Regions from separate parts of the Nonomuraea sp. K271 genome, predicted to be linked through region 1. Evidence: riboswitches for the same ligand, from Rfam matches in the RefSeq annotation. Region 1 holds a riboswitch; the other holds the start of a gene.
The links. A riboswitch is a leader RNA that binds a small molecule or an ion and turns the genes downstream of it on or off. The one in region 1 is predicted to bind cyclic di-AMP.
Positions count from the first base shown of each region.

Region 2: it holds a riboswitch for cyclic di-AMP, as region 1 does, so the genes downstream of both, GUY59_RS50825 (C40 family peptidase) here and GUY59_RS03150 (glycoside hydrolase family 25 protein) in region 1, are expected to answer to the same signal.

Region 1 is NZ_JAAAHR010000005.1:104,240-111,356, forward strand. It holds gene GUY59_RS03120 (AzlC family ABC transporter permease) at 1-241, opposite strand, end outside; gene GUY59_RS03125 (Lrp/AsnC family transcriptional regulator) at 322-762, shown strand; gene GUY59_RS49765 (hypothetical protein) at 788-910, opposite strand; gene GUY59_RS03135 (hypothetical protein) at 1,194-1,649, shown strand; gene GUY59_RS03140 (amino acid permease) at 1,773-3,188, shown strand; gene GUY59_RS03145 (isocitrate lyase/PEP mutase family protein) at 3,290-4,030, shown strand; gene GUY59_RS03150 (glycoside hydrolase family 25 protein) at 4,065-4,787, opposite strand; cyclic di-AMP (ydaO/yuaA leader) riboswitch at 4,798-4,942, opposite strand; gene GUY59_RS47265 (hypothetical protein) at 5,156-5,404, shown strand; gene GUY59_RS03165 (alpha/beta fold hydrolase) at 5,472-6,314, opposite strand; gene GUY59_RS03170 (TetR/AcrR family transcriptional regulator) at 6,401-7,117, shown strand, end outside.
Region 2 is NZ_JAAAHR010000075.1:25,010-32,126, forward strand. It holds gene lysX (bifunctional lysylphosphatidylglycerol synthetase/lysine--tRNA ligase LysX) at 1-1,032, shown strand, start outside; gene GUY59_RS51430 (hypothetical protein) at 1,649-1,774, shown strand; gene GUY59_RS50825 (C40 family peptidase) at 1,803-2,759, opposite strand; cyclic di-AMP (ydaO/yuaA leader) riboswitch at 2,853-2,996, opposite strand; gene GUY59_RS24810 (amino-acid N-acetyltransferase) at 3,265-3,834, shown strand; gene GUY59_RS50830 (RDD family protein) at 3,920-5,383, shown strand; gene GUY59_RS24820 (RDD family protein) at 5,494-5,982, shown strand; gene GUY59_RS24825 (histone-like nucleoid-structuring protein Lsr2) at 6,498-6,830, shown strand.

The DNA.
Region 1 (7,117 bases):
CGAACGCGGACAGCGACAGGGCGGGGGCCAGCCACCAGGGCAGGCCGGCCTGGACGACCATCAGCCCGAGCGCGACCCCCAGCGGGAGGATGCCCAGCCCGGCGGAGAACGAGTCGCGCACCCCCGCGGCGATCTGCTGCCGCCGGGTGGCTGGGATGGACGCTGGGATGGACGCTGGGATGGACGCTGGGATGGACGCTGGGATGGACATGGTGACCTGCGGGGGAACGTGTTCTCGCACTTCTCAATGGTCTCGCGAAACACGTGCCATGTGGTTGCCGGAATTGCCCGTCAAGCGGCTTGTGGTGCAATCTTCTCACCGTGGATGCGATCGACCGAGCAATAATCAGCGAGCTGGAGCGCGAAGGGCGCCTGACGAATGTCGAGCTGGCCCACCGGGTCGGGCTCACCACGGGGCCGTGCCTGAGACGCGTCCAGCGGCTGGAGGCCGACGGCGTCATCCGCGGCTACCGGGCCGTCATCGACCCCGCCGCCGTGGGGAGGTCCTTCGAGGTGCTGATCGACCTCACCCTCGACTCGCAGGACGCGGGGACCGTGGAGCGCTTCGAGCGCACCCTGGCGCAGGCCGAGGAGGTCGTCGAGCTGCGCCGCCTGTTCGGCACCCCCGACTACTTCATGCGCGTGGCCGTCGCCGACCTGGCCGCCTACGAGACCTTCCTCAGCCAGTACGTCATGACGATCCCGGGCGTGAGGGGCGTCACGTCGAACTTCACGATGAAGAACATCAAGTCGGCCCCGTGACGGCGGGCTGGATCCAGCCCTCCTCTCACGCGCGGTGGGCGGCCGCGTGGCGGGAGGTGTCCTCGGTCAGCGCGGAGGCGGCGATGTCGGGCCGGTGCTCGCGCGCCAGGCGTACCGCGTCGGCCGACGTGGCCGCCTCGGCGGCCACCTCAAGGTCATCTCCACGTCGAACGCCCCACACCTGTGGCGCGACGCGACCGTGGCCCGTACGTTCGCCGAGTGGTGCGGCGTCGTGGACGTCGTGGTCGCCGTGCAGCTGATCGCCCTGGTGCGACGGGGATCCCAGGCGGCGGCCGGTGGCGCTCCGTGCGGACGGCCACTGCGGACGGCCACTGCAACTGCGTGCAGAAAGCCCGGCAGCGCTGGATCATCGCCGGCCTGTGATCGACGATAAAGGGCCGGAAGCATCCCTCACAGGAAAGGCCGATGTCATGCGTACACGCTTATGGGCGGTGCTCGCCGCCACGATCGCCGCGGTCCTGCTGGCGGCGCAGCCCGCGGCGGCCCAGGCGACGGTGGAGTTCTCCGCCGACTCCGGCGACCGGTGCCGCCACGGCGTCACCGAGGGCACGCTGGAGTGGGTGGAAGGACCCGTCATCCGGCCCGCGGTCGAGGTCGAGGGCACCCTGTCCGACAGCGCCGGCCCGTCGATCTGCGCCCCCGACGACATGCACTCCCGCGCCACCTTCACCGCCTACAACGGCGCCACCGTCGTCGACTCCGAGGAGGCCAAGGCGGACGACGCGACCGTGGCGGTGACGATCGCGCTGTCCGACGCGACCGGAGTCACCTCCATCGACCGCGTGGTCGTGCAGGTGTGCCGCTACAGCAACTCCCCGTTCGGAACCAGCTACTGCGGCCAGGCGGCCGAGTACAAGATGCCCTGAGGCGTGAACGGGGCGGCATCCTGGCCGGGTGCCGCCCGCGCGCCCTTGTCCGGCGCGTGAGCTTACTTGACGCCGCAGGCGGGAAGGCGGATGCACGGGGGCCGCGATCGGCTGGGAGGCGTCATGGTCACTTCGCGAGGCGTCTTCAGGCGCAAACCGGTGGAGCAGATCGCCACCGAGCACGAGGGGGAACTCGCCAGGACACTGGGGTTGTGGCAGCTGACCGCCATCGGCGTGGGCGGCATCATCGGTGCGGGCATCTTCGCGCTGGCCGGCGCGGTCGCCAACGAGACCGCGGGACCCGCCGTGCTGGTGTCGTTCCTCATCGCGGGTGTCGCCAGCGCCGCCGCCGCGCTGTCCTACGCCGAGTTCGCGGGAATGATCCCGAAGGCCGGGTCCGCCTACACCTACGGGTACGCCGTCCTGGGGGAGATCGTCGGCTGGTTCATCGGCTGGGACCTGCTGCTGGAGTACACCGCGATCGTCGCGGTCGTCGCCATCGGCATCTCCGGCTATTTCGGCTTCCTCGTCCAGGAGCTGGGGTTCGGGCTGCCCGCGTGGATGCTCGGCGCGCCCGGCACCGGCGAGGGACGCGTGGTGGACCTGTTCGCGGTGCTGCTCTGCCTGCTCATCGCCTTCCTGCTGAACCTCGGCATCCGCACCGCCGCCCGGTTCGAGACGTTCGTGGTGGGGCTGAAGGTCGCGGTCGTGCTGCTCGTCATCGTGGTCGGCTTCTTCCACATCAACACCTCCAACTATCACCCCTTCTTCCCGTACGGGATCGGCGGGGCCATCACCGGAGCCGCCACCGTGTTCTTCGCGGTGTTCGGCTACGACGCGATGAGCACGGCGGCCGAGGAGTCACGCGACGCGCAGCGGCACATGCCCAAGGCGATCATCTACTCCCTGATCATCGCCATGGTGCTGTACGTGCTGGCCACGCTCGTGCTGACCGGCATGCAGAACTACCGGGAGATCGACCCCGAGAGCGGCTTCTCCTCGGCGTTCGTCTCGGTCGGGCTGTCCGGGCTGGCGTCGGTGATCGCGGTGGGTGCCATCATCGGCATCCTCACCGTCATGTTCACGTTCATGCTCGGCGTGACCCGCGTGTGGTTCTCGATGAGCCGCGACGGGCTGCTGCCGCAGTGGTTCGCCAAACTGCACCCGGTACGGCGCGTGCCCTCGCGTGTCACCTGGATCGTGGGCGTCGCCTCCGCCGTGATCGCCGGGTTCCTGCCCATCCAGGAGGCCGCCGAGCTGACGAACATCGGCATCCTGCTGGCGTTCGTCGTCGTCTGCCTGGCCGTGATCGTGCTCCGTTACCGCCGGCCCGGCCTGCGCCGGCAGTTCCGCACGCCCGGGATGCCGGTCGTGCCGGCCATCGGGGTGCTCTTCTCGATCTGGCTGATCACCTTCCTGGATCCGGCGACCTGGCTGCGCTTCGCCGCCTGGTTCGTGCTGGGGCTGGTCATCTACTTCGCCTACAGTCGCCGGCACTCCGCCCTGGAACAACCGCCGGCCGGGCCGGGCGAGCGCTGACGTACCGGACTGTGTGCCTGCGATCACACCGGGAAGGTGTCACGAAGCGAGGGCCGCGGGAGTCATGAGAGGGACATGACCCTCACAGTCAAGGAACGATCATGACCGATACCCGTACCGCTCTCCTGCGTGATCTGCACAAGCCCGGCGACCCGCTGATCCTGCCGAACGTGTGGGACGCGGGCAGCGCCACCGTCGTGGCCGAGGCCGGCTTCCCCGCCCTGGCGACGGCCAGCGCGTCCATCGCCGCCCTGCTGGGGCGCGGCGACCACCAGCAGGCGCCCGTCGAGGAGATGCTCGACATGGCCGCCAGGATCATCAGGGCCGTGGACGTACCGGTGACCGTCGACGCCGAGGGCGGCTACGGCCTGCCGGCCGGCGAGCTCGTCGAACGGCTCACCGCCATCGGCGCGGCCGGGTTCAACATCGAGGACACCGACTACCCGGGCGGGGGACTGGTCGACGCCGGCACGCAGGCCGAGCGCATCGCCGCACTCCGGGAGGCGGGCCCCGACCTGGTGATCAACGCGCGGATCGACGTGTTCCTGACCGGCTCGACGTCGGCCGAGGAGGTCGCGGAACGCGGGCGCCGCTACCTGGAGGCCGGCGCCGACTGCGTCTTCCCCATCCTGGCCCCGTCGGAGAAGGTGGTCGGCGACCTGGTGGAGGCCGTCGCCGGGCCGGTCAACGTCACCTGCATGCCCGGCATGGACCTGGGCAGGCTGGCCTCCCTCGGCGTCGCCCGCGTCTCGTTCGGCCCGTTGACGTACCTGACCGCGCTGGATGCGCTCAAGGCCATGGCGGGACGCATCCGCGCGGGCCGGGACCCGTACGCGGCCTGACCGGCGCGCGGAGGGCGGGCCGGCCCTCCGCGCGTCAGGCGGAGGCGCGGCCCAGGGCCCGCAGCTCGTCGGGGGAGAGCGCCGAGACGTTCTGGTCGATGGGAGTGTCGGAGTACTGGTGGATGGTCCAGGTCTTCCAGTCGGCGGGCGGCGTCACCGTCCCCTTAGGCTTGCTGTAGTGGGCCACCCACAGCGGGTACTCGGCCAGGCCCTTGCCGTGGGTGTCGGCGAAGTTCCAGCCGCTGTAGAACATCGGGGTAACCCCCGTCTCGGCCTTCACGTGCGACAGCCAGGCCTTGGCCCAGGCGTTGACCTCCTCGACGGACTTGCCGTCGGTGGTCTCCAGGTCCAGCACCAGCAGGTCACCGGGCTGGGAGGACTGCGAGTTCACCATGGACAGGAAGTGCTCGGCCTCGGCGATGGGGTCGTTGGCGGGGTGCCCGTAGTGGTACGCGCCGCGCACGATGCCCTTCTTGCCCAGCTCGCTCCAGTGCCGGGCGAAGGCGGCGTCACGGAAGTCGGTTCCTTCGGTGGCCTTGATGATGCCGAACTGTGCGGGGCTGGCTGCCCAGTCGTGCTGCGGCTGGTAGTTGGACACGTCCTGGCCGTAGGTGAGCGTCGGCTGCTCGGCCGCCTGGGCCGATTCCGGCTCGACGGGGGACGCGTACGCGGGCGCGGTCGCGCCCGACAGAGCGGCGGTTCCGGCCAGCAGGGCGCCGGCGGCGGAAAGGGTGAGGCGTCGGGTGAGTTCGCGCATGGGGGATCGACTCCTTGCTTCCATGTGCCTACCGGGTTAGCTGACGGGTTCGGACGTGGAAGTGCCCTACGCACGCGGCCGTCGGCCGGCGTGCGATTCACCCCGGAAAGGTGGGTCCCCGGTTCCGCGCTGTGCGGATTCGGCCTGTCAATGTCGCGGCAAAGGGCGGGGCTAACGATCACCGTCGGCCTCTGCCGTAATCCCCAGAAAGGTATATACAGCCCCATAAACGCTGCAAGCGGTATAAATCCCCATGCAATGTGTTTTTACCTTGAGAAGCCCTGGACCGCCGTGTGCGCAGACGTTCCAGGGCTTTGGCAAAATTTTCGGCACCGTACGCTGGCCCCTACCGTACGGCCCCGCGCCTGATGAGTACGCCGGGCCATGTCGACCAGGTCCTGCGGCTCGGGACCCGCGAGGTCGGCCTAGCGTCCCCGGGGCTCGCCGACCGCGATCTCGGCCGACAAGCCGGCCACGTCGGCGGGCACGAGCGCATGTGCGTCATCGCCGAGAAGGTGGCCGACGCCCACCGGGCATGGCGGGACAGCCTCGCCGGCGTCACCCTCGCCGACATTCTCACCGAGCTGCCGGAGTGGGCGCCGGCCCGGCTCGGATGATCCGCCGATGCGGACGCCGCATGAATGCCGGCGCGCGACTACGGGACGGTCGCCCGGCCTGCACTGCTTACGTCGCCTGGTCCCAGACCTCGGCGAGCAGGCCGTTCAGTTTCTCCGGAGCCTCCACGTGGGGGCAGTGGCCGCCGCCGGGGACCGACGTGTGACGGCCGCCGATGCGTTCCGCGGTGATGCGGGCGCAGGCCATGAGCGGGACGCCCCCGCGCTCACGATAGAGCTCGGGCGCGCTCTCCCACGTTCCTGAGATCACCAGCTTGGGGAACGCGGCCGCCCGCAACGCGGCGAGCGGGACCCCGGCCTCCCAGCACACCCGTTCGCGCAGCGCGGTGCCGGCGGCACGCAACCGCGGCTCGCTCGCCTCCAGCGGAAGGCTGCCGGTAGAGCCGCCGGAGGCCTGCAGCCACTGCTCCGGCGTCAGCTCGGGCAGCTCGGCGTAAGCCGTACGGTTGGTGCGCAGGGCGTCCGCCACGGCCGGGTCGTCGGCAGCGGCCTGATAACAGCCGGGCTCGATCAGGGTGAGCGAGCGCACCGCCTCGGGGCGGCGGGCGGCCGCGATCATGGCGCCGACCCCGCCGTACGAGTGGGCGACGAGGTGTGCGCCGTCACCGAGCAGCTCGGCGATGTCGTCGGCGTCCGCCAGGTAGTCGCTGGGAAACCTCTCCCCGGCGTCCGGGCTGCCCCCGTACCCGCGCCGGTCCATGAGCAGCAGACGGAAGCGGGCCGCCAGCGGCGCCTGGGCGGCGAAGCCGTAGGAAGGGTCATCGCCCCAGCTGGTGGAGCCGTGCACGAAGAGCACAGGCGGCGCGCCATGCGGGCCCATCGCGGTCACGTGCACGCTGCCCGGCAGCGGCCCGTTCGCACGGAACAACGGCGTGTCGGTGGGAGGGGGCATGACACACTCCTAAACATCGTTCATCGCTCTTGAACACTGTCTAATACGGCTGAACGACGACCGTCAATTCGGGGTACGGTGATCCCGTGTCCTCCGCAGACTTCTCCGACGGGTCCGTGTGGCTGCGTCCCCAACGGCCGCCGCGCGACCGCCGGCTCACCCGTGACCAGATCGTCGACGCCGCCGTGGCCGTGCTCGACTCCGACGGTCACCGAGGCCTGTCGATGCGCCGGATCGCCGCCGGCCTCGGCGTGACCGCCGGGTCGCTCTACTGGTATGTGCGCACCAAGGACGACCTGCTCGAACTCGCGCTCGACCGCGTGCTGGGGGAGGTGTGCGCCGCGCCCGACGTGCCGGACTGGCGGCGGGCGCTGGCCACCCTGGCCCGCCACCACCGCGACATGCTCCTTCGGCACCAGTGGGCGCTGTCGGAGCTGACCCTGCGGTCCAACCTGGGGCCGAACGCGCTGGCCCTGGCCGAGAAAGGGCTGCGCCTGCTGGCGCGTGCCGGGTTCGCCGACGCGGACCTGGACGCGGCGATGGCGACCGTCAATGACCACGTGGTCGGGTCGGCCATCGCCGAGATCGCCTGGCGCGACACCCTGGCACGCATGAGCGAGACGGGAGCCGGCTGGGACGAAAGGGCCGCGGGATTCGTCCGTGAGATCATCGACCGCCACCCGCTGCTGGCCCGCCGGATGGCCGCCACCAGCGAGATCGACGTGGAGCGCGAGAGCGAGCGACGGTTCGAGTTCGCCCTGGAGTGCATCCTCGACGGCCTGGTCGCCCGCCACGGCCGGCGA
Region 2 (7,117 bases), on a different contig from region 1:
GACCCGGAGGCGCGGGTCCGCCAGCGCTACGTCGACCTGATCGTCAACGACGAGTCCAGGAAGATGGCCAGGGTCCGCAGCGCCACCGTGCGCGCGGTGCGCGACTTCTGGCACGAGGAGGGCTACCTCGAAGTCGAGACGCCGATGTTGCAGCCGATCCACGGCGGCGCCACGGCCCGGCCGTTCAAGACGCACATCAACGCGTACGACATGGAGCTCTATCTCCGCATCGCGATCGAGCTCTATCTCAAGCGGCTCGTGGTCGGCGGCATCGAGAAGGTTTTCGAGATCAACCGCAACTTCCGCAATGAAGGCGCCGACTCGACGCACAACCCCGAGTTCACCATGATCGAGGCCTACGGCACCTACCTCGACTACCACGACATGGCCGACCTCACCCAGCGGATGTACCAGAAGGCCGTGGTGGCCGCCCTGGACGGCACGGTGGTCGTGCACGACGGCGTCGAGGTCGACCTGGGCATCCCCGAGTGGCCGCGCATCACCCTCTACGGCGCGGTGTCGGAGGCCGTCGGCGAGGAGATCACGACCTCGACGTCGCTGGAAGAGCTGCGCAAGATCGCCGACCGGCGCGAGATCCCGTGGGACCCGAAGTGGGGTCCGGGCAAGCTCGTGCAGGAGCTGTTCGAGGCGCTCGTGGAGCACACGCTCATCCAGCCCACGTTCGTCATGGACTATCCGCTGGAGACCTCGCCGCTGGCCCGGCAGCACCGCGACGACCCGCTCGTGACCGAGAAGTGGGACCTCATCGGGTTCGGCACCGAGCTCGGCACCGCCTACTCCGAGCTCAACGACCCCATCGAGCAGCGCCGCCGCCTGGTCGAGCAGTCCCTGCTGGCCGCGGGCGGCGACCCGGAGGCCATGCAGCTCGACGAGGACTTTCTGCAGGCGCTCGAATACGCGATGCCGCCGACGGGCGGCATGGGCGCCGGCATCGACCGCATGATCATGGCCTTCACCGGCAGGAACATCCGGGAGACCATTCTGTTCCCCCTGGTGAAGCCAACCCACTGACCCTCGCAGGATCGAGCGCCCGGAGGCATGGTCTTCCGGGCGCTCACGTTCGTGCCGTGCGGCACGACGCGGGCCGTCGCCCCCGATCCGTACGGGCTTGTCAGCTCCGGGTCAAGACCGTGGCCGGGCGTACGGCGTGCTCCAGGAGCTTGTCCGCCGCTCCACGGCCACGAGGGCGGCGGCCACCGGCCGGGTCCGGAAATAACGGGTCGCCGCGTGCCGCAGCCCGTGGTGGAGAGCGGCTGCGCGTCGTATGGATCATGCAGAAACCCGCCGGCGGAGGGATCAAAAACCGGGCCGGTCGGCACCGGATCGAGCGTGACGGAAACGGCGGGCGCATGGTGCGTGGCGCGGCGGAACGTGCCGGCCCACGCGACCCGGCCATGTACGGCGAATCATGTCAACTGCGCTGGTCAAGGGCGGCGATTGTGTGCTTGACGACCTTTCCATGATGCGTTTACCGTCTGCGAGGAGCGGCTGTGGCCTGGCTAAGAGGGGTCCAGGCCTGCTGTTGGGGGGAGGGCTCCCGATGGAAGTGCTCACTGAAGGCGTTGAGCTGAGCCATGCGGATCTGGCGTTACTGGCGGAACTCGCCAGAGGAGTCACGGTTGATCGAGTGGGGAGACACCTGGACATCAGCGGCCGCACCGTACGCCGGAGGTTGCGCGGCATCTGCGACCGCATCGGCGTCGCCACCGCGATCGAGGCCGTGGCATGGGCGGCACGCCGCCAGCTGATCTAGCGGGCGCCCGCCGCCGGGCCAGGGGCTTTCAGTCGGCGATGCGCACCGCACCCGCGAACGGCCGCCGTTCGATCGACGCGATCCGCACCACATCACCCGTCCGAGGAGCGTGCACCATCATGCCGCCGCCGAGATAGATGCCCACGTGATGCAGGTCGCTGTAGAAGAACACCAGATCACCAGGGCGCATCTCGTCGCGTGAGATGTGCCGGCCGGCCGTCCACTGGTTGCCGGTGTAGTGCGGCAGCGAGATGCCCACCCGCTGATAGGCCGCCATCACCAGGCCGGAGCAGTCATAGGAGCCGGGACCCTCGGCGCCCCAGACGTACGGCTTGAGCTGCTGTGTGAGCGCCCACCGTGCCGCCTGCGCGGCCTTGCCGCTGCCGGCGATCGGCAGGTTGACGCGGGTGGCGCGCGTGCCGGGACGGCCGGCCTCGCCCAGCGCCCGCCTGAACAGGTTGCTCTCGACCTTGGCGACCAGCTTGCTGATCTTGCCGCGCTTGGCGTCGAGATCCTTGACGATCTTTTCGACCTCGGTGATGCGCGACTTGGCGCCCGCCCTGGCGCGCTCGGCGGCCTTCATGGCCTTGATGAGCTGGTTGAGCTCCTCGCCCTGCCGCTGCTCGATGGCGAACGTGGTCGCGGCGCTGTCGAGGAAGTTGTCGGGGTTCTCGGAGGAGGTGAACGCCAGCGCCCGGCTCAGCCCGCCCGTGATGTAGGCGTTCTGGGCGAGCAGGGCGGCCTTGGCGCGCTTGGCCGACAGGTCCGCCTCACTGGCCGCCAGCGTCTTACGCGCGGCCTCGGCGGCCTTCTTGGCCGTTTTCAGCTTCTCCCGCTGGCCGTTGAACTGCTCGGTGAGCGTCTCGATCTCGGTGTGCATCTTCTCGACCCGCGAGGCGAGGTCCTTGAGCGAGGGCTTGGGGTCGGCGAAGGCAGGGCCGGTGGGAACCGACAGCAGCAGCGCGGCGATTGTGAGACTTGCCACACCGAGGCGGTGGCGCGACCGGGGGCGTCGCGGAGGGCCGGCGTGCCTGCCCGGCGACTTCCTCCCACGGTCGAGCGTGCGCTTCACCAACCATGCTCCTCTCATAGACGCCTACCGGGTTAGCTGACGGGTTCGGGCCGGAGCAGCCCTACCGAAAAACTCGGATTCACCCCGTGATGGCGGTCGCCACCGGCGGGTCCCCGGCTTCCCTGAAGGGGAATTGAGCGTGCCTCCCCGCGCGCGACACGCGGGGATCATCGTCGCTGGACACTAATGCACTCCGGGTTCCTGCTCAACCAGAACTGCCAACTCTGTAGAGGTTTCGCAACCGAAGTGTCACAAGGGGATCTCGGTGGCAGTCGTGCCGGTGGGGACGTATGTGGTGCTTCCTCCCAGACGAGGCCCGGGCGCGACGTCGTGCTCGCTCGGCCACGAGTTGTAACAGGATGGGCGGAGACATGCGAGTTAGGTCCGAGCCGTAATGACATCTGTACTCTGGAGAGCCATGGAGCAGGTGGCCGAACTGACTGTGCCCGAGACCGCGGTGGTGGTCCGGCGTGCTCGCACGCCTGACGTGCGGGGGGTCAGGCGCCTGGTCGACGCCTATGCGGGCGCGGGCCCGCGGCTCCTGAAGAAGGCCACGGTGACGCTGTACGAAGACGTGCAGGAGTTCTGGGTGGCCGAGCGCGGCGGTCAGGTCGTCGGCTGCGGGGCGCTCCACGTGCTCTGGGAGGACCTCGCGGAGGTCCGCACGGTGGCCGTCGATCCCGAATGCCGAGGCATGGGGGTCGGCCACCGGATCGTCTCGGCGCTGATCCAGCAGGCAAAAGATCTTGGTCTGCAGCGTGTATTCTGTCTTACTTTTGAGGTCGACTTCTTCGCGAGGCACGGTTTCCGCCGCATCCAGGGCACACCAGTCTCCCCCGAGGTCTACGCCGAGCTGCTGGCCTCGTATGACGAGGGTGTAGCGGAGTTCCTCGACCTGGAACACGTCAAGCCGAACACCCTGGGCAACACCCGCATGCTGCTCCATCTGACGTCGGGTGACGCGGACCTTGACCACACGGAAAGGTGATTGTTGATACCTATGTCGATACGTTGGGCAGCACAGGCATGTGTCCTGACATGTGCCACGCGCGCACTCGAAGCGAGGTGACACGGTGAGCACCGGACAGCCGCCGTACCCACAGGACGAATCCGGCGAGAACTCTGCGCCTCCCCACTACGGCCAGCAGAACCCGGGCCGCCACCCCAGCGAGCCCGACCCCGACGTCACCGTGGTCGGCTACCGAGCGGACGACGCCTACGGCCAGCAGCCCCCCCACGGTCAGCAGCAGGGGTACGGCCAGCAACCCCAGTACGGTCAGCAGCAGGGCTACGGTCAGCAACCCCAATATGGCCAGCAGCAGGGCTACGGCCAGCAACCCCAATATGGCCAGCAGTCGCAGTCCCAGCCCGACTACGGCCAGCAGCAGGGCTACGGCCAGCAGGCTCCCTCTCAACCGGCCTACGGCCAGCAACCCCAGTACGGTCAGCAGCCGCAGTCCCAGCCCGACTACGGTCAGCAGCAGGGCTACGGCCAGCAGTCGCAGTCCGGCCAGCAGGGTTACGACCAGAACCAGTACGGTCAGCAGCCGCAGTCGGGCCAGCAGGGTTACGACCAGCAGGGCTACGGCCAGCAGCCGCAGTCGGGCCAGCAGGGCTACGGCCAGCAGGGTTACGACCAGCAGCAGTACGACCAGCAGCAGTACGGCCAGCAGCAGTACGGCCAGCAGCCGCAGTCGGGTCAGCAGGGTTACGACCAGCAGGGCTACGGCCAACAGCCGCAGTCGGGCCAGCAGGGTTACGACCAGCAGGGCTACGGCCAGCAACCCCAGTACGGTCAGCAGTCGCAGTCCCAGCCCGGCTACGGCCAGCAGCAGTACGGTCAGCAGGGTTACGGGCAGCAGGGCTACGGCCAGCAGTCCCAGCCCGGTTACGCCCAGCCCGGTTACGGCCAGCAGGGCGGCTACGACCAGCAGCAGTACGGCCAGGCCTACGGGCAGCCGCAGCAGGCCGGTTACGGCCAGGCCCCCTACGGCCAGCCGGGCTACGGCCCGGTCGGCGTGCAACCGCCGGGAGCCCCCGCCCCGCTGGCGGAGTGGTGGCAGCGTCTGGTGGCGCGGATCGTCGACGGTGTCCTGTTCGGCATCGTGATGGTCGTGCTGTCTCTTCTCCTCACGGCGCTCTTCCTGGTGAGCTACGACTCGACCAGCGGCGCCACCTCGGGGCTGTTCGGCTCGTTCGCGCTCAACATCGTGCTGGCGATCCTCCTGACCGCCGTCTACGTCGGTTACGACTTCCTCATGCACAAGATGAAGGGCCAGACGGTCGGCAAGATGATCATGGGGATCAAGGTCGTGCCGGTGGGGCAGATGATGCCTCCTGGCGGCCTGCCGGGCGACGCCGCCATCAAGCGGGCCGGCGTGACCTGGGGTGCCTACATCCTCTACTTCCTGCCGTTCGGCACCCTGCTGGCGGCCGTCGTCTGCGGCCTGAACGGCGCCTCGATGCTCTGGGACAAGCCGCTGCAGCAGACGTTCGCGGACAAGTTCGCGAACTCCGTGGTGGTCAAGATCAAGTAATCGCTCGAACCGCGAAACAGGGGCCGGCTTCCCGTCGGCCTCTGTTTTGTATGTGAGGGTAGGTGCGGAATGTAGGGCTCCTGAGCCGTCGAAGACGCGAGGTGAGGGTTATGGCCGGAACGCCGCCGTGGGCGGACGCGGTGCCCGCGGAATGGTGGGAACGGCTGGCCGCCCGGATCATTGAAGCACTCGTCTTCGGCATCCTTTATTACATTCTGTTCATTGCGCTATGGGCTGTCTTCCGGACTGTCGGCATGATGGACGCGTTCGGCGGCCGGCTGCCCGGAGTGTTCGCGTGGGCGCTCGCGGGGCTGTGTTATACGGGTTACGACTGGTGGGCGCATTGGCGGTACGGGCGTACGTTCGGTCAGGCGATCATGCGGATCCGCCTGTCGCCACCGGGTGTTCGGGCCCGTGCTCTGCTCAAACGTTCCCTGCTCTATCCGGGTCCGGTCATGCTGATGGGCATTCCGGTGGTCAATCTGGTGGCGGGAATGCTGCTGTTCGGGATCGGTATGCTCATCCTGATCGACAAGCCGCTGGAGCGCGGCCCGCATGACAGGCTCGCGGGAACGCACGTGGTTAAAGATCTTCGCTGAGGCATCCGTACCTGCACAGATGTCTTTTCGCAAAATTTTGGCATGATCCGGTAAGGAGCCTGGAGAGACTGGCATTAGGCTATGGGGCGTCCGGGTTGCCGGATGTAGGTCTCCCTGCGACACGCAGGGCATGTGTGTGCCGCTATGGTCGGGTGCGGGCGGTTGTCGCCTTGCGCACCATGAGGGGCCGCAGTGCTCCCCCAAGGGGCGCTCCGCGCGCTTAATGCGCCCCGAAACCCCGTCAGCCGTGGAGGCGAGGACGAATGGAAGCCCTTACAGACGTATTGTCAGCGCTCATCCCCCCGGTGGTGGTGGGCGGCGCCTTCGTCTTTGGCGTCGTGAAGTTGGTCCGGGCGGAGGCCGTCGGCGGCAGGCGAAACCGTGAGGATCAGCCCGAGGGCGAGAACTGATCGGCCAGTCAGCCGAATCCCCGTAGCGCTGAATTGTCTCCACGCCTTTCCGGGTATATGTTTGGGCTGGCGAATGAAACAATGCTCCGCGAAAGGATTGCGTAGATGGCCAAGCAGATCCAGGAGATTCTCATCGATGACCTCGATGGGGGCGAGGCCAATGAGACGGTCAGCTTCGCTATTGACGGCTCCTCCTATGAGATTGACCTCAGCGACCTTAACGCGAAGAAGCTGAGGGACGCGCTCACGCCTTTCGTGCAGCACGCGCGCAGGGCCGGTGCCGTCACCACGCGTCGGCGTGGCCGCGGCGGCAACCGCGCGATGAGCCGCGAGAAGAGCTCGGAGATCCGGCAGTGGGCCAAGGCCCACGGCCTGCCCGTCAGCGAGCGAGGCCGCATCGCCTCCACCGTCGTCGAGAAGTACGAGCAGGCTCACTAGGAGAGCCGGCTGCTCGACCATGCGCTTATGCCGTTCGCCTAGGACCCCGGCGACCGCCATAAGCGCATGATCGTGTCCGGGTCGTTCTGAATGGCGGAGCGGCCCGGATGATGATCGACTCGCCTGTCCATATGCGGGCGTTTTGGCCGCGGATCCGGCGCCCTCTCGGCGCCGTTTCCGCGGCCGGGCGCCCGCATATGCGACGGTGCCGCGCCTGGCGCGTCCGAATGCGCCGCGTGGCCATACCCCATTCAACGTACGCTTCTCGCCGCGAGGCGCCCGGATTG